Regions from separate parts of the Comamonas sp. 14P8.1.4 genome, predicted to be linked through region 1. Evidence: predicted binding sites of a transcription regulator. Region 1 holds the regulator's gene; the other holds the start of a gene.
The links. Region 1 encodes sigma-54, which starts transcription at its own class of promoters, with help from an activator protein. Its sites were predicted from a motif close to TGGCANGNAANCTGCTTT; they were not measured.
Positions count from the first base shown of each region.

Region 1 (15,775 bases):
CTTCTGCGCCCCAGAGGATGGCGGGGTTGGTCATCAGGTGGCCCACATTGCGCACAAACATCAGCGAGCGGCCATGCAGCTTCACGGGCTGGCCTTGTGCTGCACCCGCGCCGGTGTAGACGCGGTCACCGTTGAGGCCGCGCGTGACGGTCTTGCCGCCCTTGTCGAAGGACTCGGTCAGTGTGCCCTTCAAAATGCCCAGCCAGTTGCTGTAGCCCAGCACTTTGTCTTCAGCGTCCACGGCGGCCACGGAGTCTTCCAGGTCCAGGATGGTGGACACAGCAGCTTCCACCACCACATCGGCCACGCCTGCGGCATCGGTCTGGCCGATGGGGGTGGCTTTGTTGATGATGATGTCGATGTGCAGGCCGTTGTTGATCAGCAGCACCGAGGTGGGTGCGGCTGCATCACCTTGGAAGCCGACGAACTTGGCGGCGTCTTTCAGCCCGGTCTTGCTGCCGTCCTTGAGGGTGACGGCCAGCTGGCCGCCTTCGACTTTGTAGCCGGTGGAATCTGCGTGCGAGCCAGCGGCCAGCGGTGCAGCTTGGTCGAGGAAGTTGCGCGCAAACGCAATGACCTTGGCGCCGCGCACGGGGTTGTAGCCCTTGCCTTTTTCGGCGCCGCCGTCTTCGCTGATGGCATCGGTGCCGTACAGCGCGTCATACAGGCTGCCCCAGCGGGCGTTGGCGGCATTCAGCGCGTAGCGGGCGTTCAGGATGGGCACCACCAGCTGGGGGCCGGCCATGGTGGCCAGTTCGGCATCCACGTTCTCGGTCGTGGCCTTGGCGCCAGCGGGCTGCTCCACCAGGTAGCCGATCTGTGTCAGAAACTTTTGGTAGGCCGCCATGTCGGCGATGGGGCCGGGGTGGGCCTTGTGCCAGGTGTCCAGCTCGGTCTGCAGGCGGTCGCGTTCGGCCAGCAGGGCGGCGTTCTTGGGGGCCAGGTCGGCCACCAGGGCGTCAAACCCTTTCCAGAACGTGGCGGCATCCACGCCAGTGCCCGGCAGCACTTGTTCGTTGATGAAAGTGTGCAGTTCGTTGGCAACTTGCAGGCCGTGGACTTGGGTGCGTGCGGTCATGGTGGGAACCCCTTGGAACATTGAAAAACCGTGGCTCCGCCAATGTGGAGCCTTGGGCTCACTGTATTCCAAAGATATGGGTTAATAAATTGGGCAAAAAGCTCAAAACTGATGACTTTTACGCAAAAGTGGGCAACACTTGCAAGGCGAGGTGGTTGTCACGTTGGTAAAGAAAACATAGCTGGAAGCGCTTGCTACATAAGCGCTAGAGGATAATTTCATGCATAAAGTATTTGTGCCATGGACAAACTGAAAGCCTTTGAGTCTTTTGTCTCCGTTGCCACCAAGGGCAGCTTGACGGCGGCCGCCAAGGCCGAGGGGGTGGCGCCGGCCATCATGGGGCGCCGGTTGGATGCGCTGGAGGAACACCTGGGCGTCAAGCTGATGGTGCGCACCACACGGCGCATCAGCCTGACGCACGAGGGCAGCGCCTTTCTGGAGGACTGCCAACGCCTGTTGGCCGATGTGTCTAACGCCGAAGCCAGTGTCTCTGCCGGGGGGGTGAAAGCCACCGGCCATCTGCGGCTGACGGCGCCTGCCGGGTTTGGCCGCCGCCATGTGGCCCCGCTGGTGCCGCTGTTTCATGATTTGCACCGGGAAGTCACCATCTCGCTGAACCTGAGCGACCGGGTGGCCGACTTGGCGGGCGAGGGCTATGACTGCGCGGTGCGCGTGGGCGATCTGCCGGATTCCTCCCTCATCAGCGTGCGCATGGCCGACAACCGGCGCCTGTGTGTGGCCACGCCCGGCTATCTGCAAAACCACGGCACACCCAAACACCCATCCGAGCTGGCGCAGCACCGCTGCCTGACTTTGTCGAGCGATGCTTCGCAGACCCGGGGCTGGGCATTCCGTCTGCCCAGCCGCGACGGCGGCACGGAGGTGGTGCACTTCAAGCCCACCGGGCCGCTGGACTGTTCGGACGGCCAGGTGCTGCACGACTGGTGCCTGGGTGGCTGGGGCATTGCCTGGCGCAGCACCTGGGAGGTGGAGGCCGAGATTGCCGCGGGCCGTCTGGTCGAGGTGCTGGCAGACTTTGCTGCGCCGCCCAACGGTATTTATCTGGTGTTCCCCCAGCGCAAGCACATGACTTTGCGGCTACGCTTGTGGATGGATTACCTCAAGGGCCAATATGAGCGCCCTGAGTTTTGGAGCAAAGGGATAGAGCGATGACCCTGGAAGCAATTCTGGCCAGCCTGCACCTGCTGGCCATCCTGACCCTGGTGGTGTTTCTCTCCAGCGAAGCCGCGCTGTGCCGCGCCGAATGGATGAATGAGGCCGTGGTGCGCCGCCTGGCCAAGCTGGACTTGATCTATGGGGTGGCGGCCCTGGTGCTGCTGCTCACCGGGATTGCGCGCATCGTCTGGGGGGCCAAGGGGCTGACCTGGTATGTCTCGCAGCCCTTGTTCCACCTGAAGATGCTGCTATTTTTTGTGACAGCGCTGCTGTCGCTGCGGCCAACCTTCGCCATCCGCAAGTGGGTGAAGACGCTGAATGTGGCGGGCACGCTGCCAGCGGCGGAATCGGTGCGCTGGGTGCGCAAATGGATCATGGTGCAGGCGCACGTGATTCCGGTGATTGCTGTGATTGCCGTGTTCTGGGCGCGCGGGATGTAAGGCCTCAGCGGCGCAGATAGCTTTTGTGCCCGCTGTCGCTGAGGCAGTAGCGCCCACCGCGCGGGCCGGTGCAGACCGCGCCGCTGCGGCAACTGCAGTCAGCACTGGCTGCTGGTGGGGTCTGGGGCAGCAGGCGCTGCGGTGTACTGGTGCCAGGGGCGGCGCACAATTTGCGCGAAGCGCTGATGGAGCCGTTGCGGCAGACAAATTGGCCATCCAGGCAATAGTCCACACCACCTTTGCGGCCCGAACAGGGCGTATTGGCCGCATGCGCGCTGGCCCCCATGCCCAGCAGGCACAGCAAGGCCGCGCCGATCCACATCCTGGTGTGCACACCCATCTCCCGTGTATTTTTCTGAGGCCAGAGTGTGCCGGATTCCAGTGCTTACGCAGGTTGTGGGCTGCGCACGTAAAATCGCCCGATGCTTTCTGTCAAACAAGAATTGCTCGCAGCGCTGGCTGCGCAGCTCGAAACCCTTTCGCCTGGCGCTGGCGCACGCGCTGCGTTCGAAAACCCCAAAGTGGCAGCCCATGGCGATTTCGCTTGTACGGCAGCCATGCAGCTGGCCAAGCCCCTGAAGGCCAACCCCCGTGCACTGGGGGAGCAGCTTAAAGCGTCTTTGGAGGCTACAGCCGCCTTCCAGCAATGGGTGGATGCTATCGAAATTGCAGGCCCAGGCTTCCTCAACATCCGCCTCAAGCCCGCTGCCAAGCAGCAGATCGTGCGCGAAGTGCTGGCGCAGGCCGAGAAGTTCGGCTACCAGGCCGACCGTGGTGAAAACATTCTGGTCGAGTTCGTCTCCGCCAACCCCACCGGTCCCCTGCACGTGGGCCACGGCCGCCAGGCGGCGATTGGTGATGCCATCAGCAACCTGTACGCCACCCAAGGCTGGAAGGTGCACCGCGAGTTCTATTACAACGACGCGGGCGCGCAGATCGACACGCTGACCAAGTCCACCCAGCTGCGTGCCAAGGGCTTCAAGCCCGGTGACGAGTGCTGGCCCACCGACAGCGAAAACCCGCTGGCCAAGAATTTCTACAACGGTGACTACATTGCCGACATCGCCAACGCGTTCCTGGCCAAGGAAAGCATCAAGGCCGATGACCGCGAGTTCACCGCCAATGGCGATGTGGAAGATTACGAAAACATTCGTAACTTTGCCGTGGCCTACCTGCGCAACGAGCAGGACAAGGACTTGCAGGCATTCAACCTGAAGTTCGACGAGTACTACCTGGAGTCCAGCCTCTACACCAACGGCTATGTGGCCGACACGGTGGAGCGCCTGATCGCCAGCGGCTACACCTACGAACAAGACGGCGCGCTGTGGCTCAAGTCCACCGAATTCGGTGACGACAAGGACCGCGTGATGCGCAAGTCCGACGGCCACTACACCTACTTCCTGCCCGATGTGGCCTATCACATCCAGAAGTTCAAGCGTGGCTACGGCAAGGTGGTGAACATTCAGGGCACCGACCACCACGGCACCATTGCCCGCGTGCGTGCGGGCCTGCAGGCGGCCAATGTGGGCATTCCCCAAGGCTACCCTGACTACGTGCTGCACACCATGGTGCGCGTGGTGCGCAACGGCGAAGAGGTGAAGATCAGCAAGCGTGCGGGGTCGTACGTGACGCTGCGTGACCTGATCGAGTGGACCAGCAAGGATGCCGTGCGCTTCTTCCTGTTGAGCCGCAAGCCCGATACCGAGTACACCTTCGACGTGGACCTGGCTGTGGCGCAGAACAACGACAACCCCGTGTACTACGTGCAGTACGCCCACGCCCGTATCCAGTCGGTGCTGCGCAGCTGGCAAGAAGCCGGTGGTGCCGGTGTGCCTGCACTCCAGAATGTGGACTTGTCCGCGCTGGAAGGCCCACAGGCCCAGGCGCTGATGCTGCTGCTGGCCAAGTACCCAGAGATGCTGAGTGCGGCTGCGGCCGGCAATGCGCCGCATGACGTCACTTTCTACCTGCGTGATTTGGCTTCCGCCTACCACAGCTACTACGATGCCGAGCGTATCTTGGTGGACGACGAAGCCGTGAAGCTGGCGCGTCTGGCGCTGGTCGCCGCGACAGCGCAGGTGCTGCACAATGGCTTGGCCGTGCTGGGTGTGAGCGCACCCGAGCGCATGTAACTGAAACAACAAGCAACGTGACAGGCGGTTTTATGGGTAAGCAGCAGCGTGGTGGCACCATCTTGGGGCTCATCATTGGTTTGATCTTGGGCCTGGGCATTGCGCTGGGGGTGGCGGTCTACGTCACCAAGGTGCCGGTGCCTTTCGTCAACAAGGGGGAGCCGCGCAACACGGAGGCCACCGAGAGCGAGCGCAACCGCAACTGGGACCCCAACTCACCCCTGTATGGCGGCACGCCTGGGCGTACCCAGCAGCCGCCTGCTGCAGCGCCTGCGCCGGATGCTCCCGTAGCCGCACCGACCCCGGTGGACCCTGTGGCCAAGCCGCCAGCGGCATCGGCCGATCCGCTGGGTGACCTGGCCAAGGCGCAGGTCAAGGCATCGGAGGCCAAAGCCGCCGCAGAGGCCAAGGCCTCGGCGGCGGCTGCCGCCAGTGCCGATGGCTTCAGCTACTTTGTGCAGGCCGGTGCTTTCCGCACCCAGGGCGATGCCGATGCACAGCGCGCCAAGCTGGCGATGCTGGGCTGGGAGGCGCGCATCAGCGAGCGTGAGCAAAATGGCCGTCCGGTGTTCCGCGTGCGCGTGGGGCCGTTCTCCAAGCGTGGCGATGCTGAACAGCTCAAGCAAAAGCTCGATGGCGCGGGTGTCGATTCCGCACTGGTCCGCGTGCAGCAATGAACTTTTTGAGCCCGCGTGGCTCATACCCCGCATATTTCGATAAGGAGTCCTTTTGATGCAACGCCGCCAGTTCTCTTTGGCCGCCGCTACGGCCGCCACCTCCATGGCTTTTGGTGCCAGCTCTGCCCTGGCGCAGCAAGCTGCTCCCAAGGAAGGCAAGGAATACCTGCGCTTGTCCAAGCCCGCGCCCACCGACGCGCCCGCCGGCAAGGTCGAAGTGGTGGAGTTCTTCTGGTACAGCTGCCCCCACTGCAACGCGTTTGAACCCACGTTTGCCGCCTGGAAGCAAAAAGCGCCTGCCAATGTGGTGGTGCACCGCGTGCCCGTCGCCTTCAACGCCAGCTTTGTGCCGCAGCAAAAGCTGTACTACGCACTGCAGGCCATGGACAACTTTGATGCCATGCACGTGAAGGTGTTCCACGCCATCCACGTGGAGCGCAACAAGCTGGCCAAGGACGAGGACATCTTCAACTGGGTGGCCAAGCAGGGTGTGGACGTGAACAAGTTCAAGGAGGTCTACAGCTCCTTCAACGTGTCCAGCCAGATCCGCAAGGCTGCTGCACTGCAGCAGGCGTATGACGTGGAGGGCGTGCCTTCCATGGGCGTGGCCGGCAAGTTCTATACCGACGGCCCCCGCGCAGGCAGCATGCCCAATGTGCTGAATGTGGTGGAGTTCCTGGTGGCGCAAAGCGCCAAGGCTTAAAGGTGGCCCCGTGAGGGGCTGCACTTCGACAAAGCCCGCCTTGCGCGGGCTTTTTTCATGGTTTGCGGGCTTGCGTGACTACAATGTGACGCAAGAAACGTGCCCTGCCCATGACATCTAAACTCATCACCTGCTTTCTGTTGACAGCTCTCTCGGGGGCTTTTGGTGTTGCGCATGCTGAACGCGCAGACCGCGACAAGCCCATGAACATTGAAGCGGATGCTTTGCGCCACGATGAGCTCAAGCAGACCAGTGTGTTCACCGGCAACGTGGTGATGACCAAGGGCACCATTGTTTTGCGTGGTGCGCAGCTGGATGTGCGTCAGGATGCGCAGGGCTACCAGCACGGGGTGGTCAAGGCCGAACCGGGCAAGCGTGCCTACTTTCGGCAGAAACGCGATACCGCCCCCGGCGCCCCCGACGAAGTCGTCGAAGGCGAGGGCGAGATCATTGAATACAACGGCCAGACCGACGATGTGAAGCTGATTCGCCGTGGCCAGCTGCGCCGTTATACCGGCGGCAAGCTCAGCGATGACATCATGGGCAGCGTCATCACCTATAACAACCTGACCGACGTGTTCACGGTGGATGGTGAGAAGCGCAGCAGCGAGCCTTCGTCGGCCCCTGCTGGCTCGGGCGGCCGTGTGCGCGCTATTTTGGCGCCCAAGGCCAGCGCACCGGCGCAGCCATCAACGGCCCCAGCGCAGCCTTTGCAGCCTTCGGGTGAACTGAATTTGCAAGGAAAGTAATGGCTGAGCATTCCCAAGATACGGCGGCATCCAGCAAGCTGGAAGCGCGCCATCTGGCCAAGTCCTATGGCAGCCGCAAGGTGGTCAAAGACGTGTCCATGACCGTGCAAAAAGGCGAAGTGGTTGGGCTGCTGGGCCCTAATGGCGCCGGCAAGACCACCTCGTTTTACATGATTGTGGGGCTGGTGCGCAGCGATGGCGGTGATGTGTTCATCGATGGCCAGTCGGTGGGTGGCATGCCCATTCACCAGCGCTCACGTCTGGGGCTGTCGTACCTGCCGCAAGAAGCCTCCATCTTCCGCAAGCTGAATGTGGAAGACAACGTGCGCGCCGTGCTGGAGCTGCAAAAGGATGCAGCGGGCAAGCCGCTGGGCAAGGATGAGATTGAGCAGCAGCTCACCACCTTGCTGCAAGAGCTGCGTGTGGACCACCTGCGCAAGTCGCCGTCGCTGGCGCTGTCCGGTGGTGAACGCCGCCGGGTGGAAATTGCCCGTGCGCTGGCGACCAACCCACGCTTCATCTTGCTGGATGAGCCGTTTGCCGGTATCGACCCCATCGCGGTGATCGAGATTCAGCGCATCATCGGTTTCCTCAAAGAGCGCGGCATCGGTGTGCTGATTACCGATCACAACGTGCGCGAAACACTGGGTATCTGTGACCATGCGTTCATCATCAGTGATGGCACAGTGCTGGCGCAGGGAACGCCGCAGGAGATTGTCGAGAACCCGGATGTGCGCCGGGTTTACCTCGGCGAACATTTCCGGATGTAGTCCTCTCCAGCGGTCCTAAAAAACAACAAAGGTCGAGAGAGCAAAAGAGGGGGTACAGCGTTGAAGCCAGGTTTGTCACTGCGGGTCTCACAGCATTTGGCGTTGACACCGCAACTGCAGCAATCCATTCGTCTCCTGCAGCTATCGACGCTGGAGCTTTCTCAAGAGGTCGAGCACATGCTCGACGACAACCCTTTCCTTGAACTGTCTACCGAGGATGCGCCGCGCGAAGAGTTTGGCGTGGACAGTGCAGACACCGCATCGGAATACGATGCCCATGCGGCGGAAGATGCACACTATTCAGTAGCGGACAGCGCAAGCACCACAGGCGCTGAAGGCCAAAAAGAGCAAGATTTTTCTGCTGCCGAAAGCGATGTGCCCAGCGACTGGGAGGGCGATGGCAGCGTGGACATGTCGTCTTTCGATGACGGCGAATGGGGTAGCGAAGCCCCGGCGCGTGGCAACCGCAACGACGATGACGATGCCCCTACCGCCCTGGAGTTGGCGGGCACCCATGAATCGTTGACCGATCATTTGCTGCAGCAGTCTCTGTCGCTGCGCCTTTCGGAGCTGGATCGGTACGCGCTGCGCTTTCTGATCGAAAACCTCAACGACGACGGTTATCTGGAAGACTCGCTGGAAGAGCTTGCCGTGGGGCTGGCAGGCAGCGAGGACCTCGAGCAGCTGGAAGAGCTGGTGCACCGCTTTACCGTGGCGCTGCGCCTGCTGCAATCGCTGGAGCCCGTGGGTGTGGGGGCGCGTAATCTGTCCGAATGCCTGCGCCTGCAGCTGCTCAACCAGCAACACCAGGGCGACGACAGCGAGCTGGTGGCGCAGGCGCTGCTGCTGTGTGCCCAGCCACTGGAAATGCTGGCCCGCCGCGATGTGCGCAAACTCATGCAAGCCTGCGGTCTGCCTGAAGCCAAGGTGCGTGCAGCGCTGGCCGTCATTGCGCGGCTGGAGCCCAAGCCCGGGCGCCGCTTTGTGGATGTGGAGCGCCACGTGATCGTGCCCGACGTCATCGTCAAGAAGGCCAACCGCCGGGGGGCGGACGGGCTGGCGCAGTTCAGCGTACAGCTCAACCCCGATGTCATGCCCCGGCTGCGCGTGCATGAGATTTACGCAGGCGCACTGCGTGGGCACAAGGGCAGTGAGGGCCATGCAGGCCTGCAGCAGCGCCTGCAGGAGGCGCGCTGGTTCATCAAGAACGTGCAACAGCGCTTTGACACGATCTTGCGCGTTTCCAAAGCCATTGTGGAGCGGCAGAAGAACTTCTTCGTGCACGGTGAGCTGGCCATGCGCCCGCTGGTGCTGCGCGACATTGCCGATGAACTGGGACTGCACGAATCCACCATCAGCCGCGTGACCACGGCCAAGTACATGTCCACCCCCCATGGCACGTATGAGCTGAAGTTCTTCTTTGGCTCGGGTCTGGGGACGGAAACCGGAGGCAACGCCTCCAGCACGGCAGTGCGTGCGCTGATCAAGCAGTTTGTATCGGCGGAAAGTGCGAAGAAACCGCTGTCGGACAGTCAGATTGCCGAGATGCTCAAGGAGCAGGGCATTGAGTGCGCGCGCCGCACAGTGGCCAAGTACCGAGAGGCGCTCAAAATTGCACCCGCCAATTTGCGCAAGGCGCTGTAAGCGGGGCTCGCAACCCTTGGCGGCAATGTTGGTTTGTACTCGCTCATGCGTTAATCTTGCGTTCGCCCGATAAAATCGCGCGGCGATCCATCACGAAATGCGCTACCTTTGGGTGGCGCATTTCTTTTTCTTCTCCCGGACTTGTGTTAACCAGTTGAGCGCATGCAGCGCTCGGAGTATCACCATGCAACAACGTCGTCACACCCTGCTGGCCATCGGTGCCGCTGCCCTGGCCGTTTGCGGTGCATTTGCACCTGTGGCCCATGCCGAAGAAAAGCCCAAGGTGGCGCTGGTCATGAAGTCGCTGGCCAATGAGTTCTTCCGCACCATGGAAGACGGTGCCAAGGCCCACAACAAAGAGCACAAGAACTATGTGCTGGTGAGCAACGGCATCAAGAACGAGACCGATACCGCAGCCCAGATCAAGATGGTCGAGCAGATGGTGGCCCAGAAGGCCCAGGCCATCGTGATTGCACCGGCCGACTCCAAGGCCCTGGTGCCTGTGCTCAAGAATGCCGTGGACAAGGGCGTGATCGTGGTGAACATCGACAACCGCCTGGATCCTGAAGCCCTGAAGGAAAAGCACCTGAACATTCCTTTTGTCGGCCCTGATAACCGCCTGGGCGCCAAGATTGTGGGCGAGCGTTTGGCGAAAGAGCTGAAGGCCGGTGACAAGGTCGGCATCATCGAAGGCGTGTCCACCACCACCAATGCGCAGCAGCGCACAGCTGGCTACAAGGACGCCATGGATGCCGCCAAGATGACCATCGTGGGCGTGCAGTCGGGCAATTGGGAAATCGCCAACGGCAACACCGTGGCCGCGGGCATGCTGCGTGAGAACCCCGATCTGAAGGCGCTGCTGGCGGGCAATGATTCGATGGCGCTGGGCGCCGTGGCTGCGGTGAAGGCCGCTGGCAAGGCCGGCAAGGTGCTGGTGGTTGGCTATGACAACATCCAGGCCATCAAGCCCATGCTCAAAGATGGCCGCGTGCTGGCTACGGCAGACCAGTTTGCTGCCAAGCAAGCGGCTTTCGGTATTGATGTGGCGCTGAAGGCCATCCAGGACAAGACCCCTCAGGCGCAGTTGCCTGCTGAAGTCAAGACCGACGTGGTGCTGGTGACCAAGTAAGGCAGCAGGCATGGCATTCCCAACTCCTGCAGACCAAGGCAACGTGGTCATGCACCTGGACGGTCTTGGCAAAGACTACGGCAGCAGCACGGTGCTGGATGGCGTGAGCCTGGATCTGCGTGCGGGCGAGGTACTGGCGCTGACGGGTGAGAATGGCGCAGGCAAAAGCACCTGCTCCAAGATCATGTGCGGCCTGGTGGCAGCCACGCGTGGGCAGATGACGCTCATGGGCCAACCCTTTGCCCCTGTGTCGCGGACCGATGCCGAACGTCAGGGCGTACGCATGGTGCTGCAGGAGCTGGGTTTGGTGAATACGCTGAGCGTGGCAGAAAACCTGCTGCTCGACCGCCTGCCCCGCAAATGGGGCATGGTGGATCGCCGCCGCTTGCACGAGATGGCGCGGGAGCAACTGGCCAAGATGGGGCTGGATCACATTGATCCACGCACCCAGGTGTCCGATCTGGGCATTGGCATGCAGCAGATGGTGGAAATTGCGCGCAATTTGCGTGATGGCAACCGCGTGCTGGTGCTGGACGAGCCGACGGCCATGCTGACGGCCAAGGAAATCGAGCACCTGTTTACCCAGATTGATCTGATGAAGGCGCGTGGTGTGGCACTGGTCTATGTGTCGCACCGCCTGGAAGAGCTGCAGCGTGTGGCCGAGCGTGTGGCCGTGCTGCGCGATGGCCGCCTGGTGGATGTATTGCCCATGCAAGGTCTGTCAGAAGCGACCTTGGTGGAGCGCATGGTGGGCCGTCATGTGGAAACGCTGGATGAAAAGCCCCGCCGTGAAGCGGGCCCCGTGCTGATGCGCGCACAGCATATGTCGCGCGGGGAGGCTGTGAAAGACGTCAGCCTGGAGCTGCACGCTGGCGAAGTGCTGGGTGTGGCGGGTCTGGTGGGCGCAGGCCGTACCGAGCTGCTGCGCTTGCTGTATGGCGCAGACCAGGCCGAGAGTGGCCAGATCGAGTTGACGGGGCAGCATCCCGACCTCACCGCACAGACGGTATCGCCCAACTGGCGCAGCCCCATGCAGGCGGTACGCGCGGGCATCGGACTGATTACCGAAGACCGCAAGGCCCAAGGCCTGTTGTTGCCGCAATCGATCCGCGTGAATACCTCGCTGAGCCATTTGAACGCTGTATCCGGCGGCGGCTGGCTGCACCGTTCGCGTGAGGCACAGCTGGCCAAGCACATGGTGCAGCGCTTGCGTGTGCGCGCCTCCAGCGCCGAACAGTCGGTGGGCACACTCAGCGGTGGTAACCAGCAAAAAGTGATTTTTGCGCGCTGGCTGCACCGGAACTGTCCTGTAGTGCTGTTGGACGAGCCCACGCGCGGCGTCGATGTGGGCGCCCGCGCGGATTTGTATGCCGAGATCAACACCATGACCGACCAAGGCAAGGCGGTGATGGTGGTTTCCAGTGATTTGCGCGAGCTGATGGAGCTGTGTGACCGCATTGCGGTTATGTACCAAGGCCGCATTGTGGCCACCTTTGAGCGTGGCCAATGGAGCCAGCAAGCCCTGCTGGCCGCCGCATTTGGCGATGTGACTGAAGCTGCCGCCACCGTGGCGGTCTGAAAAACAAGATTGACGAGACCCATGTCTTCCACCACCCCAACCTCTACACCGGCCACCGCGCGCAGCCCATGGCGCCAAGAAATGGGCACCTACATTGGCCTGATCGTGGTTTTGATCGCCATGGTGGCGCTGTTCAGCGCGCTGTCGGACTATTTTCTGACCCAGGACACACTGCTGTCGATCGCCAACGAAATCCCCGCTCTGGCGGTGATGGCCGTGGGTATGACTTTTGTGCTGATCATTGCGGGCATTGACCTGTCCGTAGGCTCGGTGCTGGCGCTCAGTGCTGCGGCTGCGGCTGCGGCCATGCTGCAGTGGGAATGGGGCCCCTGGGGGGCCGCAGTGCTCGGCTTGATGGTGGGCGTGGTGTGCGGTGCGATCACTGGGGGCATTTCGGTCGCCTGGCAATTGCCCAGTTTCATTGTGTCGCTGGGCATGCTGGAGGCGGTGCGCGGCGGCGCGTATCTGGTGACGGACTCGCGTACTCAGTATGTTGGCGATGCCATGGGCGGTTTGGCCGTGCCGTGGGTGGGCGGGCTGTCGGCCTCGTTTTTCATCGCGATCGTGGTGGTCATCATTGGCCAGCTGGTGCTCAGCCGCACTGTCTTTGGCCGTTATGTGGTGGGGATTGGTACGAATGAGGAAGCCATGCGCCTGGCCGGCGTTGACCCCAAGCCTGTGCGTATTTTGGTGTTTGCCGCGATGGGCTTGCTGGCCGCGTTGGCTGGACTGATGCAGTCGGCACGCCTGGAAGCCGCAGACCCGAATGCGGGCTCCGGCATGGAGCTGCAAGTGATTGCCGCTGTGGTGATTGGCGGCACCAGCTTGATGGGTGGCCGTGGTTCTGTCATCAACACCTTTTTTGGCGTGCTGATCATCGCCGTGCTGGAGGCGGGCTTGGCCCAGATTGGCGCCAGTGAACCCAGCAAGCGCATCATCACCGGTGCCGTGATTGTGGTCGCCGTGGTGGTGGACACCATCCGCCAGCGCCGCAGCGCGCGCCAGCACTGATCCCGGTTTGCAAGAGATTTGGCAATGACGCAATCTTCCAAGACCCGCATCGTGGTGCTGGGTAGCCTGAATATGGATGTGGTGCTGCGTTTGGGTGCCATGCCCGCACGCGGCGAAACCGTGCACGCCCAGGAACTGAGCTACATCCCCGGTGGCAAGGGGGGCAACCAGGCCGTGGCCTGTGTGCGCCACGGTGCCCAAGTGGCATTGGTGGGCGCAGTGGGGCGCGATGCCCACGGCGATGTACTGCGCAACGCGCTGGTGCAAGACGGGGTCGACGTTGCCCATGTGGCCGTGCACGATGACGTGGCCACAGGCTCTGCCGTGGTGATGGTGGAGCCCGACGGCAGCAACCGCATTGCCGTGATCCCCGGTGCCAACGCACTGGCCGATCTGCCGGCGAATTTTTCCGGCGTGCTCCAACAGGCCGACTTTTTGGTCATCCAGTTTGAGACACCTTTGGATGTGCTGGACCGCGCGCTCGCCGTGGCGCAGCAAGCCGGTTGCAAGGTGGTGCTGAACCCCTCGCCCGTGAAAGCGGTGCCCAGCAGCTGGTGGCCCCTGATCGACACGCTGGTGGTCAATGAGCACGAAGCGGCCGAATTGTCCGGGATGGCCGTGACAGAGGCAGCGACGGCCTTGCGTGCCGCGCAGCACTTTCTGGCGCTGGGCGTGGGCCGTGTGGTGGTCACTTTGGGCAGCCAAGGGGCCTTGGCGCTGGATGTGTCAGGCCATAGCGTGCATCCCGCCCCCCAAGTGCAGGTGGTGGACACGACGTCCGCCGGTGACACCTTTTTGGGCACCATGACCACCCGCTTGGGCGAAGGCTGTACCTTGGCGCAAGCGGTGGAGTGGGCCATTCAGGCTGCGGCTTTGTGCATTGGCCGTGCGGGCGCACAGCCTTCGATTCCGCAGCGTAGTGAAGTAGATCCTCAATGAAAAAAGCCAAACTGTTGAACGCAGCGCTGTCACACCTGGTGGCGCAGCTGGGTCACAACGACATGATCGTGATCGGTGATGCGGGCCTGCCCGTGCCCCCGGGCGTGCCTTGCATTGACCTGGCTGTGATGCGTGGCCTGCCCCGCATCGATCAGGTGCTGGAAGCGCTGGAGAGTGAAATGCAGGTGGAACGCCTGGTGCTGGCCACCGAATCGCTGGCAGCCAACGGTGGCCAAATGCCCGCCTGGTTGCCCTCGGGGTGGCGTGATCTGCCCACCGAGCAGGTGTCGCACGAGGAATTCAAAGTGCGCAACGCGCAAGCCCGTGCGGTGATCCGTACGGGAGAGTGCACACCCTATGCCAATGTGATGTTGGTGGCAGGCGTCGCCTTCTAAAATCGCTTGCTTTGGTGAGCGCAATGCAACGCAGCCTGTCAGGCTGCGTTTTTGCTTTCAGCGGGAGTCAACCAACAGCCGTACAAGGGAAGGGTGACTCGCGTATGCTTGGCCTCCTGCTATGAATCAACTGCATCTGTTTTTACCCTGCGCCGCCGGCGTTGAGGGCTATCTGGCCGACGAAGTGCGCGCCATTACCGGCGTGGGCAACGACGATGTGCTCACCGGCCGTGGCGGCGTCATGGTGCGCGGCATGTGGCGCGATGCCATGCTGCTGAACCTGCACAGCCGCCTGGCGCAGCGCGTGCTGATCGAGCTGTCGTACACCGAGTACCGCAGCGAGAACGACCTGTACCGTGCTGCCAGCGAAGTGGCCTGGGAAATCTGGTTCACACCGAAGGAAACCTTCAAAATCGAAGTGACGGCCCAGCACAGCCCGCTGACCAGCCTGAACTTTGCGGCCCTGCGCGTCAAAGACGCGATTGCCGACCGTTTCCGCGCCAAGCGCAACGGTGTGCGCCCCAGCGTGGAAACCAACCACCCTGATGTTCGCGTGCATGTGCACCTGACGACCGACAGCTGCACGCTGTACATCGACACCACCGGTGAGGCGCTGTTCAAGCGCGGCTGGCGTGAAGACAAGGGCGACGCACCGCTCAAGGAAACCTTGGCCGCCGCCATGATTGCTGCTACGGGCTGGGACCCGCACGGCCCCAACCCGCAGCCGCTGTATGACCCCTGCTGCGGCTCGGGCACGGTGGTGATTGAGGCCGCACAAATTGCGCGCAAGATTCCTGCTGGCATTTTGCGCAGCTTTGCTTTTGAAAAGCTGGTGCCTTATCAAAAGCACGTCTGGGAAGCCATCCTCGACGAAGCGGAATCCAAAATTCTGGATGTCAGTCCCGTGCCGATTTATGGCTCGGATGTGTCGCACCGCATGGTGGACTTTGCCCAGCGCAACGCCGAGCGTGCGGGCGTGGCCGAAACGGTGAACCTGCGTGGTGGTGATGCGCTGCAGCGTATGCCCCCGTGCGAGCAGCCCGGCATTATGCTGCTGAACCCGCCTTATGGTGAGCGTATTGCCGCTGCGGGTAGCTTTGGCCGCAATGCGGCGGAGCGCATGCATGAGGTGGAGCGCGTGGGCCGTGAAACCGCGCAAACCGAAGACGGTGGTGAATTTTTCAGCCAGCTGGCCAGCCACTGGAAGAAGAACTACAGCGGCTGGAGCGGCTGGATGCTCACGCCCGACCTGAAGCTGCCGGGCAAGATGCGCTTGAAAGAGTCGCGCCGTACGCCGATGTGGAACGGCCCGATTGAGTGCCGCCTGTTCCGCTTTGACATGATCAAGGGTGC
Region 1 is NZ_JBYOKN010000001.1:7,744-23,518, forward strand. Features, by position in the region: gene AC27VO_RS00045 (malate synthase G) at 1-1,078, opposite strand, end outside; gene AC27VO_RS00050 (LysR family transcriptional regulator) at 1,319-2,251, shown strand; gene AC27VO_RS00055 (DUF2214 family protein) at 2,248-2,694, shown strand; gene AC27VO_RS00060 (YdcA family protein) at 2,699-3,028, opposite strand; gene argS (arginine--tRNA ligase) at 3,117-4,826, shown strand; gene AC27VO_RS00070 (SPOR domain-containing protein) at 4,859-5,503, shown strand; gene AC27VO_RS00075 (thiol:disulfide interchange protein DsbA/DsbL) at 5,559-6,206, shown strand; gene lptA (lipopolysaccharide transport periplasmic protein LptA) at 6,317-6,955, shown strand; gene lptB (LPS export ABC transporter ATP-binding protein) at 6,955-7,725, shown strand; gene AC27VO_RS00090 (RNA polymerase factor sigma-54) at 7,786-9,369, shown strand; gene AC27VO_RS00095 (sugar ABC transporter substrate-binding protein) at 9,554-10,498, shown strand; gene AC27VO_RS00100 (sugar ABC transporter ATP-binding protein) at 10,509-12,077, shown strand; gene AC27VO_RS00105 (ABC transporter permease) at 12,099-13,088, shown strand; gene rbsK (ribokinase) at 13,113-14,027, shown strand; gene rbsD (D-ribose pyranase) at 14,024-14,422, shown strand; gene AC27VO_RS00120 (THUMP domain-containing class I SAM-dependent RNA methyltransferase) at 14,544-15,775, shown strand, end outside.

Region 2 (15,775 bases), 590 kb from region 1:
AAGGGCGAGACGCTGCTGGACACCATCGACAACCTGTCGGCCATGGCCGCGGACGTGTTTGTGGTGCGCCATAGCGAATCGGGCGCGCCTTACTTGATCGCCCAGCACGTGGCACCGCATGTGCACGTGGTCAATGCCGGTGACGGCCGCCACGCCCACCCCACACAGGGTCTGCTGGACATGTACACGATCCGCCACTACAAGAAGGATTTCTCCAACTTGCGCGTAGCGATTGTGGGCGACGTGCTGCACTCGCGCGTGGCGCGCTCGGACATTCACGCACTGACCACGCTGGGCGCGGCCGAAGTGCGTGTGGTGGGCCCCCGCACGCTGGTGCCCGCAGACATGGCGGCCATGGGCGTGCGCGTCTTCCACAACCTGGAAGAGGGCATCAAGGACTGTGACGTCATCATCATGCTGCGCCTGCAAAACGAGCGCATGAGCGGCGCGCTGCTGCCGTCCAGTCAAGAGTATTTCAAGAGCTTTGGCCTGACCGAAAAGCGCCTGGAGCTGGCCAAGCCCGACGCTATCGTCATGCACCCAGGCCCTATCAACCGCGGTGTGGAGATTGACTCTGCCGTGGTGGATGGCCCGCAGGCCGTGATCTTGTCGCAGGTGACATTCGGGATCGCCGTGCGGATGGCCGTGATGTCGATTGTTGCGGGCAACGAAGCCTGATATGTCAGGCCATCCCTCTGAGGCGCTGTGCGCCTTTCCCCTTCTCTCGCTGCGCGCAGCGGGAAGGGGGACGACACCGTCGCTGCGGGGCGGCCCTTGCTCGGTGTCCCCTGCGAAAGCTGGCTGTGCCAGCGCAGGTGGTGCTCGGGTGGAAGATATTTTTATAGCTGCTAGCCTTAGTGAAATAAGGGCTAGCAGCCAATTTGGTGATTAACCATGAAAATCTTGATTCAAAACGGCCGCGTGATTGATCCAGCGCGCGGATTCGATCAGGTGTGCGATGTGGCGGTGGCTGCGGGCCGTGTGGTGTCGATCGGCCAAGCCCCGGCAGGCTTTGCGGCAGACCGGGTGATTGACGCCTCCGGTCAGTGGGTGTTGCCCGGTTTGGTGGACTTGGCCGTGCGCCTGCGTGAGCCCGGCCATGAACACGAAGGCATGCTGGCCTCGGAAATGGCCGCCAGCGTGGCCGGCGGCGTGACCAGCCTGGTTTGCCTGCCCGATACCGACCCCGTGCTCGATGAGCAAGGTCTGGTCGAAATGCTCAAGTTCCGAGCCGAGAAGCTGCACCAGTCGCGCCTGTTCCCCATGGGGGCGCTGACCAAGGGACTGCAGGGCGAGACCCTGACCGAAATGGCCGAGCTGACCGAGTCTGGCTGCGTGGCTTTCGGCCAGGCCGATGTGCCGCTGCCCAGCATCACCACGCTCAGCCGTGCGCTGAGCTATGCCAACACTTTCGGCTATGCCGTGTGGCTGCGTCCACAGGACAAAGATTTGGGTAAAGGCGTGGCAGCCAGCGGTGCGCTGGCCACGCGCATGGGTCTGGCTGGCGTGCCTGTGGCGGCAGAAACCATTGCGCTGCACACCATCTTTGAGCTGATTCGTGGCTCGCAAACGCGTGTGCACCTGTGCCGCATCTCCAGCGCTGCCGGGGTGGAGCTGGTGCGCAAGGCCAAGGCCGAAGGCCTGAACATTACGGCCGATGTGTCCATCAACTCGCTGCACCTGACAGAAACCGACATCGGCTACTTTGACAGCAGTGCCCGCCTGATTCCACCGCTGCGCCAGCAGCGCGACCGCGATGCGCTGTCTGCTGCACTGGCCGATGGCACCATCGATGCATTGGTCTCTGACCACTGCCCCGTGGATGACGATGCCAAGGTGTTACCGTTTGCCGAGGCAGAAGCCGGAGCGACGGGCGTGGAGCTGCTGCTGTCGCTGGCGGTGAAGTGGTCGCAAGATGGCAACGTGTCTTTGGCGCGTGCGCTGGAAGTGGTGACTGCTGCGCCTGCACGCTTGCTGGGCGCATCACTGGGTACCCTGCAGGCCAGCCTGGGCCAATTGGTCGAAGGCGGTGCGGCGGATCTGTGTGTGGTCAACCCACAAGCCGCCTGGACAGTGGGCGCATCAGAGCTGGTCAGCCAAGGCAAGTGCACACCGTTCAACGGCTATGAGCTGCCCGCCCGCGTGCAATGGACGCTGGTGAATGGCCACGTGGCGTTCGCGCGCGCCTGACCGTGCGGCTGCGGTTGGCTGCCTGGGAGATATCAACGTAATTGCAAGGGAGGATGGGCCTGATGGCGGGAACTTGGCGTGCAATGCGGCGCTTGGCGCAGATGGTGTGGCATTCCCTCAAAGGGGTGCATCTGGCGCGCCATGGGTTCAACCAGCTCGATGGCGCCAGCCAGCACCGCATGGTGGAGCGCTGGGCCCGTGAATTCTTGGCTACGGCGGGTATTACCTTGCGCGTTGAAGGCCAGCCCCTGATGCAGGGGCCTGTGCTGCAGGTGGCCAATCACCAGTCATGGCTGGATATTCCCACCCTGCATGCGGCGCAGCACTGCCGCTTCATCTCCAAGGCTGAAATTGCCCGCTGGCCGCTGGTGGGCCACCTGGCGCGTGCGGCAGGCACGCTGTTTGTGCAGCGCAGCTCGCGCCGTGACACACAGCGCACCGTGCAGGCCATGGAGGCTGCGCTGGCGCAAGGCGACATCCTGGCGGTTTTTCCTGAAAGCACTGTGGGTTCCGGGCGGGAGTTGCTGCCTTTTCACGGCAATATGCTGCAGGCTGCGATTGATGCCGATGTGCCCGTGCAACCCGTGGCCATGACTTTTGTGGATGCGCGCACGGGGCAGGTCTCGCTGGTGCCCTGCGAGGCGTATCTGGACGAAGCCATGTTGCGCAGCCTGTGGCGCACCATTGCTACCGATCATCTGGTGGCGGTGGTGCACTATGGTGCTGCGCAAAAAGCCAATGGGCGCGACCGGCGTACCTGGGCGCAGGATCTGCAGGCCAGTGTTCAAGCCCTGCGTTGGACCGAAGCCGGGCAGTGCCAGGAAACGCAGCCGCAGACCTTGGACAAGGCGGTTGCCGCCAAGTAACAACCCGGTGCCCCAGCATGGGGTCACTATTTGCAAAGGGGCGCGTATGACGGCCTTGGTGGTTGAAGTGGATGTCGCCGTCATCGGCGCTGGTACAGCAGGCATGCACGCGTTCAGCACAGCGCGCCGAGCGGGCGCGCGTACGGTGATGATCGATCACGGCCCTTTGGGCACTTTGTGCGCACGCGTGGGGTGCATGCCCTCCAAGGCGGTGCTGCATGCCGGCCAACGTTGGAGCACGCTGCAAAGTCTGTTGCCTGCCGGTGGTGTGGCGCAGCTGCCTGCAGGCCACACCACGCCGCAGCAGCTGTGGCAAGAAGCGTTGGCCGTACGTGACCAGCTGGTGCAAGGCAATGTGCGGCAGGTGAGTAAGCTGGGCGGCGATGATTTGCTGCACGCCAGCGCACGCTTTATCGCCCCCGATACCTTGGCGCTGGATGACGGACGCCAGGTCAAGGCACGGGCTTTTGTGGTGGCCACGGGCTCGCAGGCGGTCAAACCTGCCGATTTGCAGGCCAGCCTGGGTGATGCGCTGATTACGACCGACGAGCTGTTTTACCTGCCCGAGCTGCCGCGCAGCGTGGCAGTCATGGGGCTGGGCGCCATTGGGCTGGAGATGGGGGTGGCCTTGTCGCGCCTGGGTGTGCGTGTGGTGGGGGCAGGGCGTTCTGCGGTGCTGGCCAAGCTGTCAGACCCGGAAGTGGCAGCCGTTGCCCAGCATTATTTTTCGCAGCAGTTGCCGCTGGCGCTGGGTGCGCGGCAGATGACTGTGTCGAGGGCGGAGGGCGGCACCGTGCGGCTGCAAGCCGGGGATCTGGAGCACCAGGCGCAATATCTGCTGGCTGCCTTGGGGCGTGTGCCCCGCTTGCAAGGGCTGGAGATCGCTCAGGCCGGTGTGCAGCTGGATGCCCAGGGTCGTCCGCAGATGGAAGCGGGGCAGCTGCGCTGCGCAGGCAGCATGGTGTTTTTGGCTGGCGATGCAGCGGCCGGGCGCAGCCTGATGCATGAAGCTGGGCATGAAGGCACGCTGGCAGCACAGCAGGCCTTGCTGGCGCTGGGGGATGGGCCATGGGCACAACTGGCCCCCCGCCACCGGACCGTGCCCATGTCCATCGTGTTCAGCGACCCTGATCTGGCCGAGGTGGGACTGCGTTTTGACCAGCTGCCCCAGGGTGCCATCATTGGTACGGTGCGTGGCACCGACAGCGGCCGCTCCAAACTCATGGGGGCCGCGCATCATCAGCACATGGTGCGCATCTATGCAGAGCCTGGCACGGGGCGTTTGCTGGGCGCCAGCCTGATGTGCGCGGCGGGTGAGCATCTGGCGCACCAGCTGGCCTGGGCCATCCAGCGTGAAGAAACGGTCGAGCGCATGCTGGAGCTGCCTTACTACCACCCGACGCTCGAAGAAATGATTGACACCGCACTGCGGGACATGCGCCGGAGCCTGCGTGCGGCATGACCGAGGCGGTCGCCCCACTTGGGGCTCCCACTGTGAAAGGACACGCTTTCTGATGCGTAAATTTTGGATTCCTATGGCCGCGTTTTTGGGTATGACGGGCGTTGGCATGGCCGCGTATGCATCGCATGGCTTGGGCTTTATCGCCGATGCTGCCGTGCGTGAAGCCACGCGTGGCACGCTGCAGATGGCGGTGCAGCAGCAAATGTTCCATGCACTGACCCTGCTGGGGTTGGGCATTGCAGCGCTCAAGGGGCTGGGTAACCGCTGGCTGTGCGCTGCAGGCGGTTTGTGGGTGCTGGGCGTGCTGCTGTTCAGTGGCCTGATTTATCTGCGCACCTTCACGGGCGTGGAGGCTTTGCGTCCCCTCGTTCCTTGGGGCGGAAGCTGCTTGATGCTGGGCTGGCTGGCCTTGGGCCTGGGCGGCTGGAAAGCGGCGCGCAGCGCCTAAACTTGCGGCTTATGAGCGACATCACCATCTTTCACAACAACCGCTGCAGCAACTCGCGCGGCGCTTTGGAGATTCTGCGCGCGCGCGGGATTGAACCGAATATCGTGGACTACATCGCCACGCCGCTGACCGCCGCAGAACTGGCGGAGCTGGTGGCCCACTTGGGCGTGCCCGTGCGCGAACTGCTGCGTACCAAGGAAGCGGCCTACAAGGAGCTGGGGCTGGACAACCCCAGCGTCAGCGATGCGCAGATCTTGCTGGCCGTGGCACAGCACCCGGCGCTGCTGAATCGCCCGATTGTGGTCACCCCCAAGGGCGCAGCGCTGTGCCGCCCGCCAGAGAAGGTGCTGGAGCTGCTCTAGGCTTGGCCTTGGGCGGCATGCACCTCGCTGGCTTGACAGCTGACAGCTGGCAGCCACGGCGGTGTGGGCCACCGCACAGCGTTGTTGTGCCATTGCGCTGATTGCGGTTGTGTGCCGCAGCGCAGCAATCCTGCGAAGAATGCTGAGGGGGTGTTGGCGTGGCGTTAGCAGCCCGCGCTGAATTGCCTGTCTCGGGCGCTCTGGCGCTCTTCGCGCAGTTTTTCCATCTTCTGTGCGCTACCGCCTTTGCGCGCCAGTTCGTCGATCTTTTGAATGCGTCGGCTGGTCGCCTCGCACTCCGCGCGGTTCTTGCCGGCCTGGCGCTGTGGCGGGGTGTTGGCTTGCGCCTTGTCCAGTTCACGCTCGGTGCGCTCCCAGGCTCTGGCGTCGCGCTCTTCCTGGCTCCGTGCGTGTTTGCGCTGGCGCGTCTTGGTGAGGTCCGTGTCTGCGGTCGTGGCGGAGGCGCCTGTGGCCGCCTCTAGCGCAATGGTGCTTCCGCCTGGGCAGGGCTGGCTGCTGTAGCTGCTGCCGCAGCGGTAAACCTGCGCGTGGCTGGGGGGGGAGAGGAGCGCCAGCCAGAGCAGGGCTGCCAGCGCGGCAGTGGTGGTTGTCGTAGGAAGGTGCTGCATGCGGACCATGCTAGAGCCAGGTGGCCATCCCTACAAGCGATCTCATCAAGAATTTTAAAAAGAGAGCTGAAGGCGCTTGATGGGTAAGGGTTAGAGGCAAAAAAAGACTGAAACACTCAAGGTTTGTCTTTGGGTTGCAGCGACTGCTGCAGTCGCTGCGTGGCAGATGCTGTGCTTCCACGCACTTGCGCTACTGCCTGGTTCAACCCTTGTGCCGTGGCTTGGTAGGCCGATTGCGTGGCATCACTGACGCTGCGGCCGGCCTGCTTGACGCTGTCGGCCGCCGATTGGGCCGTGCTCACAATGCTGTGCTTGATGCGGCCATACACCGCCTGTGTGATGTGGCTGCCGCAGTCTTTGACAATGCTGCCCAGCAATTGTGCGGCCCGGTGGGTGGCGCTGTGCTTGATGGCCTGGCGCTGCGGCGATTGTTCAGGCGCGCAGTAGGCATCGGCAATCAAGCCCACACGCAGGGTCAAAAAGGCATTGGCAGCTCCACTGGCCAGGCTGTTGGTCAGCAACTGACCCATGCCCCCCAGCCCGGGAATGCTGCCCATGGCGGCCGGTGTGGCCGATTGCACAATGGGCGCCGTCAGCTCGGCAAAGTCCACATCATCGATGCTGCTGGCCACCAGCACGCTGGCGCCCACATTGCCATACAGATAGGTCATTTGCCGCAGTGAGGGGCGCAGGCCATAGATGCGTGCAATGCGCCACACCAGCTGAATCTGGCTGACCAGTACCACCAAGCCGTCCAGGCGCCCGTTTTGCAGCAGTGCCGTGCTGGTCAGCACAGCAGTGGCGGTGCGGCGGGTTTCCTGCTCTGCGGCGGTGCGCAATTGGGCCAGTGCGTGGTGCACATCGTCCTCGCTGGCCAGGGCCACGTCTGCCAAGCGTGGGTTGCGGGCCAGATGCAGACGCAGGTGCTGCTGGTAGTCTTGCACGGCCTGTGCATCTGCCAGCGCAGGCCAGCGCAGTGCCGCAGGCATGCGCAGCAGCCATACGGTGGGCAGCACCACGGTGGCGATCAGCAAGCCGATCAGGCACCAAAACACCGGCTGGCCTGCACCAGCATGCAGGCGATCTGCGGCATCGGCCAGCTGGCTGACCATGGCGGCAGCAACCACCGCACTCCAGATCACGAATGCGCTGGCAACCATCCAAAGCAGGCGAGAGGTAAAGCGTGACATGGGCAAGCGCTCCAAAGCAAAACGGCACCCAGTGTGCCTGAGTGCCGTTGGTACTGCTGGGAGTCACGCCATTTAGCCGGCCACCAGCAAGCCTTGTTTTTCAATGATGGCGATGACCTCGTCCAGACCCTCCAGGGTTTTGAGGTTGGTCATCACAAACGGCTTGAGCCCCTTGGACGTGGTGCGCTGCTGGATGGTGTCGCTGCGCATGATGTCCAGGTTGGCGCCCACGTGCGGGGCCAGGTCGGTTTTGTTGATGACAAACAGATCGCTCTTGGTGATGCCTGGGCCACCTTTGCGCGGAATTTTTTCACCGGCGGCCACGTCGATCACGTAAATCGTCAAGTCACTCAGCTCGGGGCTGAAGGTGGCGGCCAGGTTGTCTCCGCCGGATTCAATGAAGATGATGTCGGCGTTGGGGAAGTCTTTGAGCATGCGGTCAATCGCTTCCAGGTTGATCGAGGCATCTTCGCGAATGGCCGTATGCGGGCAGCCACCGGTTTCCACGCCCATGATGCGCTCGGGCGGCAAGGCGCCGCTGATGGTCAGCAGGCGCTGGTCTTCCTTGGTGTAGATGTCATTGGTGATGGCCACCAGGTCCCATTTGTCGCGCATGGCTTTGCACAGCATTTCCAAAATGGTGGTTTTGCCCGAGCCAACAGGCCCGCCAATGCCCACGCGCAAGGGGGGCAGTTTCTTGGTGCGGTGGGGGATGTGATGCAGTGCAGTGCTCATGATCTGAAAAGGCGTGAGTATTGGTGTTCATGCCGGGCCGACAAAATGGCCAGCATGGGAGAGAAGGCCTGACGCTGCGCATCGGGCAGCGCCAGGGCGTGTTCTACGGCCTGGGGAATGCCTGTGGTCAGCCGCGCCAGAATGCGTTGCCCCGCGCTTTGCCCGAGCGGCACGGCCTTGATGGCGGCCTGCACCATGTTTTCGGCCCAGCCAAAGGTGTAGGCCAGCAGGGCATCGCGTGCGCTGGCCCCCGTGAGGTGTGCGGCCAGGGCAAACGCCAGCGGGTAGCTCGCATCTTGTGCGGCCAGCCAGTGGATGCGCTCGAGCGCCTGGGCGTCGTCGGCATGGCGGTTTTTCAGCCACTCCATGAGGGAGCGGCCCATCTGCTCGGTTTGCAGCCGCAGTTCGCTGCTTTCACGCGTGCAGCGCACCCAGTCATTCAGTGCAGCCAAACGGCAGCAGTCATTGCTGGACCATGCTGGCATGGCCTGGGCAATGGCCGCCATGTCACCGCGTGACTGTGTCAGGTGCAACTGCGTGTTCAGCCACTCGGAAGCTTCAGATTCGGTAGCTACCAGCGCAGCATTGACGGCGGATTCAAGCCCTTCTGAGTAGGAAAAACCGCCGATGGGCAAGGCTGGTGAAGCCAGCCACATCAGCTGCAGAAAGCTGCTGGACGACAGGTGCAGTGCGGGCGCAGTCATCGGCTTACTCCGCACGCAGGCTCAAAAACTTCAGGCCGACAATGCCCATGATGATCAGTCCGAAGCAGGCCATGCGGGCCACGCTGCGGTCTTCATCCAGCATCAGCATGCCGTAGACGGCGGTGCCAACCGCACCAATGCCCACCCAGACCGCATACGCTGTTCCTACGGGAATGGTGCGCGTGGCCAGCGACAGCAAATACATGCTGGCCGCAATGAAGGCGCCACAAAACAGGCTCGGCCACAGCTTGGTAAAGCCTTCGGTGCGGGGCATGGCCGCGGCGTAGAAGATCTCGCACAGGCCCGCAGCAATTAAATACAACCAACTCATCCGCAGCAGCCCTTGTGGTGGTCATGCCCGCAATGGGGGTGGTCGTGGTGATCGTGATCATGGCTATGCCCACAGCTACCATGGTCGTGCCCATGGTCATGGGCGTGGGCATGGCTGTTTCCGTGGTGATGGTGACTGTGGCCGTCATTGGTCACGTGGCCGCCATAAGCGCCGCCTTCAGGCTCAAACGGCAGATCGGCCTCCACCACGGTCATGTGCATGCTGCGCAGCATGTCGGCCAGCACATGGTCGGGCTCGATCTTCAGGTGATCGGGCTGCAGCTCTATCGGCACATGGCGGTTGCCCAGGTGGTAGGCCGCACGCATCAAATCAAACGCCGTGCCGTGCGCGGCACAGGCGGTGATGTGCAGCACGCGTTGCGGTGCGGCAATGGCGCGGATCATGGTGCCGTCTTCAGCCACCAGGACGTCACCGCCGCGCACGGCCTGGCCACGGGGCAAAAAGATGGCCAGTTCGCGGCCCTGGCTGTCGGTGGCGGCAAAGCGCGATTTCTGGCGCACATCCCAGTCCAGCTCCACGGTGGCAGCGCGCTGCAGCAGCACACGGGCCAGGCCCTGGCCTTGGGGAAGGAGTTTGTTGACGGTCAACATAAGCGGTTCTACTTTCAAAAAGGGAGCTGGAAGCTGGCGCGAATCGTGCATTCCACACGTTTTCGTTCACTTGTTAGCATGACAGACATGTCAACCCCTTTTGCACATTCTTCGTCGGTGGTCACCGGCTGGCAGCCTTGTGGCGCCAGCCATGTGGCTGTGTATGGCACGCTGCGTGCCGGTGGTGTCAATGACATCGCGCGTCTGCGTGATGGCAGGGGGATCACAGGTCGCACCACCTTGGTTGGCACCCTGTACGACATGGGCTGGTACCCGGGGCTGAGCCTGCAAGGCACGCAGCAGGTGCTGGCCGAGGTGTACCCGCTGGATGCCGCTTTGGAGCAGGTGCTGGACGGCTACGAAGGCATCTGGCCGCAAGACACGGGCGAATACACCAAGCGCATCCTGACCGTGCCCGTGGCGCTCACCGGTGGCAGCACCCAGATGCTGGCCGTGCTGGTCTATGAAGCCTTGCCCACCGCAGTCACCCACTGCCCCGTGATTGAGGCAGGGGACTGGCTGGCTTGGTTCAACACCCACAAGGCGCATCTTCAGAACAAAAAGTAGCGCTGCGCCATCGGCAAGCTGGTGGCGGGCTCGCAGGTCAGCAAGTCACCATTGGCGCGCACGGCGTAGGTCTGGGCATCCACTTCCATGCGTGGCGCCAGATCGTTGTGAATCATGTGCTGCTTTTGCACACCGCGAATACCTTTGACGGCCGACAGCGTCTTGTGCAGACCAAAGCGCAGGCCAATGCCGGCAGCCAGACCCGCTTGCGACACAAAGGTGAGTGAGGTCTTGGCAATCGCACCACCAAATGCACCGAACATGGGCCGGTAGTGCACGGGCTGCGGCGTGGGGATGGACGCATTCGGGTCGCCCATGGCCGCCATGGCGATAAAGCCGCCTTTCAAGATGCACGCGGGCTTCACGCCAAAGAACGCGGGCTTCCAGATCACGATATCCGCCCACTTGCCCACTTCCAAGCTACCCACTTCATGGCTGATGCCGTGGGCAATCGCGGGGTTGATGGTGTACTTGGCGATGTAGCGCTGGACGCGGAAGTTGTCGTTGCGCGCGCCGTCGCCCTGCAATGGCCCGCGCTGCTGCTTCATCTTGTGTGCTGTCTGCCAGGTGCGCAAAATCACCTCGCCGACACGGCCCATGGCCTGGCTGTCGGAGCTGAACATGCTGATCGCGCCAATGTCATGCAGGATGTCTTCGGCCGCAATCGTTTCCTTGCGGATGCGACTTTCGGCAAAGGCCAAATCCTCGGCAATGCCCGCATCCAGGTGGTGGCAGACCATCAGCATGTCGACGTGCTCATCGAGCGTGTTGATGGTGTAGGGGCGTGTAGGGTTGGTGGAGGACGGCAGCACATTGGCTTCACCCACCACTTTCAGAATGTCGGGCGCGTGGCCGCCGCCCGCGCCTTCGGTGTGGAAGGTATGGATGGTGCGGCCTTTGAAAGCGGCCACTGTATCTTCCACAAAGCCGGATTCGTTCAATGTGTCGGTGTGGATGGCCACCTGTGTGTCGGTCTCTTCGGCCACATCCAGGCAGTTGCTGATGGCCGCTGGCGTGCTGCCCCAGTCCTCGTGCAGCTTCAGGCCAATGGCGCCGGCACTGATTTGCTCATGCAAACCATGCGGCAGGCTGGCATTACCTTTGCCCAAAAATCCCAAGTTCATCGGGAAGGCATCAGCCGCTTGCAGCATGCGCTCCATATTCCAGGGGCCGGGCGTGCAGGTGGTGGCAAAGGTGCCGGTGGCCGGTCCGGTGCCGCCGCCAATCATGGTGGTCACGCCACTGGTGAGCGCTTCTTCAATCTGCTGAGGCGCGATGAAGTGGATGTGGGTGTCGATGCCGCCTGCGGTGACGATATTGCCTTCGCAGCTAATGATCTCGGTGCCCGGGCCAATGATAATGTCCACGCCCGGTTGGGTGTCGGGGTTGCCGGCTTTACCGATGGCGGCAATGCGGCCGTCTTTCAAGCCAATATCGGCTTTGACGATGCCCCAGTGGTCAACGATCAGCGCGTTGGTCAGCACCGTATCCATCGCCCCTTGTTCGCGGCTGCGTTGGCTTTGCGCCATGCCATCGCGAATGGTCTTGCCGCCGCCAAACTTCACTTCCTCACCATAGCCGCCAGCGGCCAGCGTGAAGTCTTTTTCCACCTCGATGATGAGATCGGTATCGGCCAGCCGCACACGGTCACCCACGGTGGGGCCAAAGGTCTCTGCGTAGGCGCGTTTGTCCATCTGAGCCATCACAAGTTCCCCTGTACTAGGCCGCGAAAGCCGTAGATTTTTCGATCGCCGCCAATGTCGACCAGCTCTACCGTGCGCTGCTGACCGGGCTCAAAGCGCACGGCCATGCCGCTGGCAATGTTCAGGCGCTTGCCGTGGGCAGTCTGGCGGTCAAATTCCAGTCCGGCGTTGGTTTCGGCAAAGTGGTAGTGCGAGCCGACCTGGATCGGGCGGTCGCTGGCGTTTTTCACCAATACGGTGACGCAGGGACGGCCGGGGTTGAGCACGTGTGCACCCTCGTCGACCAAGATTTCTCCGGGGATCATTTCATATCTCCTTGGGTGGTGCCTCTGCATATGCCAAAGCGCACTACATGGGGCATTGCACGACGCAAACGCAGAGGCAGCGAGCAAGGGCCGCCCCGCAGCGAGGCTGTCGTCCCCCTAGAGGGGGAAGGCGCGTAGCGACTCAGGGGGGGCATATCAAGCCAGCCGGGTCAGCATGAACGCACCCAATGCGGCGGTCACGCCACCGGCCAGCTTGGCCAGCACGGCGTGGCGTTGCATCACTTGGTGGCCCAGCACCATGCCGCTGAGGTGCAGCAGGGCAGAACCTGCTGCCATGCCGATGACGGCGGCCAAGGCGGTGGGCAAGGTGTTGGCCGCCAGCTCCTGGCCGTGCGCAGCACCGTGGAAGAAGGCAAACACACCGGCCAAGCCTGCGGCGGCGCCCATGGCCATTTTTTGCTGTGCCATCACCAGCAGGCCCAGCACCAATACAGAGGCAGCAATCATGGGTTCCACGGCAGGCACTTGCAGGCCGGCGAAGCCCGCCAGGCAACCTGCGACCAGCAAGGCCACAAAGGCGGCCGGTGCCGTCCATTGCTTGCCCGAAGACTTGAACGCCAGTGCGCTCCACGCGCCCACGGCCAGCATGGCGGCCAGGTGGTCGGTGCCACCAAAGGGGTGGGCAAAGGCGTGGGTCAGGCTGTCCAGAAAGTTGTGGTGGCCACCGCCATCAGTGCCTACATGGGCCAGGGCAGACAGGGGCAGGGTGGCCACAGTGGCAACGGAAGTGGCGATCAGTTTCTTGGTTTTCATAGCTGTAAGCGCAGGTGAAATAAGGGCTGGAGGCCAAAAAGGCTTGCAATCAAATAATCGGTTCGTGCACGGTCACCAGCTTGGTGCCGTCAGGGAAGGTGGCTTCCATCTGGATGTCGGGAATCATCTCGGGCACGCCGTCCATCACGTCGTCGCGCGTCAGCACGGTGCGGCCTTCGCTCATCAGCTGGGCCACGGTTTTTCCGTCGCGCGCACCTTCCATCACAAAGGCGCTGATCAGGGCCACGGCTTCGGGGTAGTTCAGCTTCAGTCCACGGGCCTTGCGGCGCTCGGCCAGCAGGGCGGCGGTAAAGATCAGCAGCTTGTCTTTCTCGCGCGGAGTTAATTCCATATTCGTTTCCTCAATCAGGCCGCGCGGGGTTCAGTCCAAGGGTGTTGCTGGGTCAGCGCGCTGTATGCCGGTGTGGGATTGCAAGAGACGTGCCAGTGCTGGCTGTGGTGCAAGCGCTGCGCCTTGTTTTGGTGCTGCCGGACTGCATCGCAGCAGCAGCCGCTGAACGCTTTGGGGCGTTGCGCGGCTAAAACGGTGCGCCCGTGCCGTTCATCGTTGTTTGCTGCACCTTTGTGGTGATTTCGGATGCCTGTCGAAAAAGTGGCACATGGCTTGCATTGGGCTGGTGACACCGCCGCAACTTTCCCCATGGCGGGCACGTTCAATCCGTCCTTTGAGGAGCACTTTTCATGATTCAGCGCCGTTTTACTCTGAAGACTTTGGCTGCCACAGCTGCTGTGGCCAGTCTGGGCTTTGCCGGCATGTCGGTCCACGCGGCGGACACCATCAAGGTGGGCGTGCTGCACGCGCTGTCGGGCACCATGGCCATTTCGGAAACCGCGCTCAAAGACATGGCGCTGATGACGATCGAAGAGATCAACGCCAAGGGCGGCGTGCTGGGCAAGAAGCTCGAGCCCGTGGTGATTGACACAGCCTCCAACTGGCCGCTGGCGGCGGAAAAGGCCAAGCAGCTGGTCAGCCAGGACAAGGTAGCAGTCACTTTTGGCTGCTGGACTTCGGTGTGCCGCAAGTCGGTGCTGCCGGTCTATGAAGAAACCAATGCGCTGCTGTTCTACCCTGTGCAGTACGAAGGGGAAGAGCTGTCCAAGAACGTGTTCTACACCGGCGCTGCACCCAACCAGCAGGCGATTCCTGCGGTGGAATACCTGATGGGTGAAGACGGTGGATCGGCCAAGCGCTGGGTGCTGCTGGGCACTGACTATGTCTACCCCCGCACGGCCAACAAAATCCTGCGTGCCTTCTTGAAGGCCAAGGGTGTGGCCGACAAGGACATCATGGAAGCCTACACACCGTTCGGCCACAGCGACTACCAGACCATCGTGGCTGACATCAAGAAGTTCGCCGCCGGTGGCAAGACGGCAGTGGTCTCCACCATCAATGGCGACTCCAACGTGCCGTTCTACAAAGAGCTGGGCAACGCCGGCATCAAGGCGACCGATGTGCCTGTTGTGGCTTTCTCGGTGGGGGAGGAAGAGCTGCGTGGCCTAGATCCCAAGCCGCTGGTGGGTCACCTGGCATCGTGGAACTACTTCATGAGCGTGAAGAACCCGACGAACGACGCCTGGATCAAGCAGTGGAGCGCCTACGCCAAGGCCAAGAACCTGCCCGGCCAGTCCACCAAGCCTTTGACCAACGACCCGATGGAAGCCACTTACGTGGGCATTCACATGTGGAAGCAGGCGGTGGAAAAGGCCAAGTCCCTGGAGTCTGACAAGGTCATTGCGGCGATGGCTGGCCAAACCTTCAAAGCACCCAGCGGCTTTACGCTGACCATGGACCCCAAGAACCATCACCTGCACAAACCCGTGCTGATTGGCGAAATCAAGGCCGACGGCCAGTTTGACGTGGTCTGGAAGACCAAGGGCCCCATCAAGGCGCAGCCCTGGAGCCCCTACATCGAAGGCAACGACAAGAAAAAGGACGAGCCCGAGAAAAAGTAAAGCAAGGGGGAGCTGGCACAACAGTTGCAACGGTTGGGCCAGTACCGGAACCTTTGTTGCAAGGGCCCGTCCGGAGTGACGGGCTTTTTGTTGATGGGATGCTTATGTTTTCACCTTTCTTGCTCCGATGCAGGCCCTGGTTGGGGGCGGTGCTGGCCGCTAGCGCCCTGTGCTGGCAGCCCGCTGCCCAGGCCTTAACGGCCGAACAGGCGCTGGCCATGGCCGATGGCGATAACAACAGCCGCATTGCCGCGATACAAGCGGCAGTGGCCACAGGCGAAGCAGCCCGCGTGGCTGACTTTTTGAATGCGCTGCGCGACGGTGAGGTGCAATACACCGCAGAGCGCGCTTTTATTGTGCGTGGTGCTGAGGCGATGGACCCGGTCACCGGCCAAGCCACGGCTTTGCCTGAAGGTGCAGAAGATGCCAGCACCAACAACCGCATGCGCCGTGAAATTGCCCAGGCACAAGCCGCTTTGTACTTGCTGGTGGGCGATGATGCCGAACGGCTGGAAGCCGCCAAGGCCATGCTTCAGGGCGCCAGCGCAGAGCGCTTGCCGCTGCTGGAAAAAGCGCTGGCCCAAGAAACGAATGCAGCGGTGAAGACCGAGCTGGAGATGGCCAAAGCGGCCGCCCTGCTGGGCAGCGCAGACGCTCCCGCGCGCATCACCGCCGCGCAGCAACTGGCGCAGCGCGCCACGCCCGCGACGCGCTTGCTGCTCAATGAACAGCTGAGCCAAGAATCTGACGAGAAAGTGCAAGCCGCGCTCAAGCGTGCGCTGGCCGAAGTGCGCGACAAGCTGGCCTGGGGGGAGCGGCTGGGTGTGGCTTTTACGGGCATCAGCCTGGGATCCATCTTGCTGCTGGTGGCATTGGGCCTGGCCATCACCTATGGGCTGATGGGTGTTATCAACATGGCCCACG
Region 2 is NZ_JBYOKN010000001.1:593,689-609,463, forward strand. Features, by position in the region: gene AC27VO_RS02695 (aspartate carbamoyltransferase catalytic subunit) at 1-678, shown strand, start outside; gene AC27VO_RS02700 (dihydroorotase) at 895-2,190, shown strand; gene AC27VO_RS02705 (lysophospholipid acyltransferase family protein) at 2,253-3,056, shown strand; gene AC27VO_RS02710 (dihydrolipoyl dehydrogenase) at 3,103-4,518, shown strand; gene AC27VO_RS02715 (DUF423 domain-containing protein) at 4,592-4,966, shown strand; gene arsC (arsenate reductase (glutaredoxin)) at 4,978-5,328, shown strand; gene AC27VO_RS02725 (hypothetical protein) at 5,493-5,957, opposite strand; gene AC27VO_RS02730 (DUF697 domain-containing protein) at 6,074-7,147, opposite strand; gene ureG (urease accessory protein UreG) at 7,220-7,882, opposite strand; gene AC27VO_RS02740 (urease accessory protein UreF) at 7,879-8,586, opposite strand; gene AC27VO_RS02745 (DMT family transporter) at 8,591-8,917, opposite strand; gene ureE (urease accessory protein UreE) at 8,914-9,528, opposite strand; gene AC27VO_RS02755 (gamma-glutamylcyclotransferase family protein) at 9,616-10,095, shown strand; gene ureC (urease subunit alpha) at 10,080-11,798, opposite strand; gene AC27VO_RS02765 (urease subunit beta) at 11,798-12,103, opposite strand; gene AC27VO_RS02770 (HupE/UreJ family protein) at 12,260-12,877, opposite strand; gene AC27VO_RS02775 (urease subunit gamma) at 12,927-13,229, opposite strand; gene urtA (urea ABC transporter substrate-binding protein) at 13,583-14,851, shown strand; gene urtB (urea ABC transporter permease subunit UrtB) at 14,956-15,775, shown strand, end outside.
Region 2: a site for sigma-54 is predicted at 13,492-13,509, ahead of urtA (urea ABC transporter substrate-binding protein). Genes of this name have one in related genera too.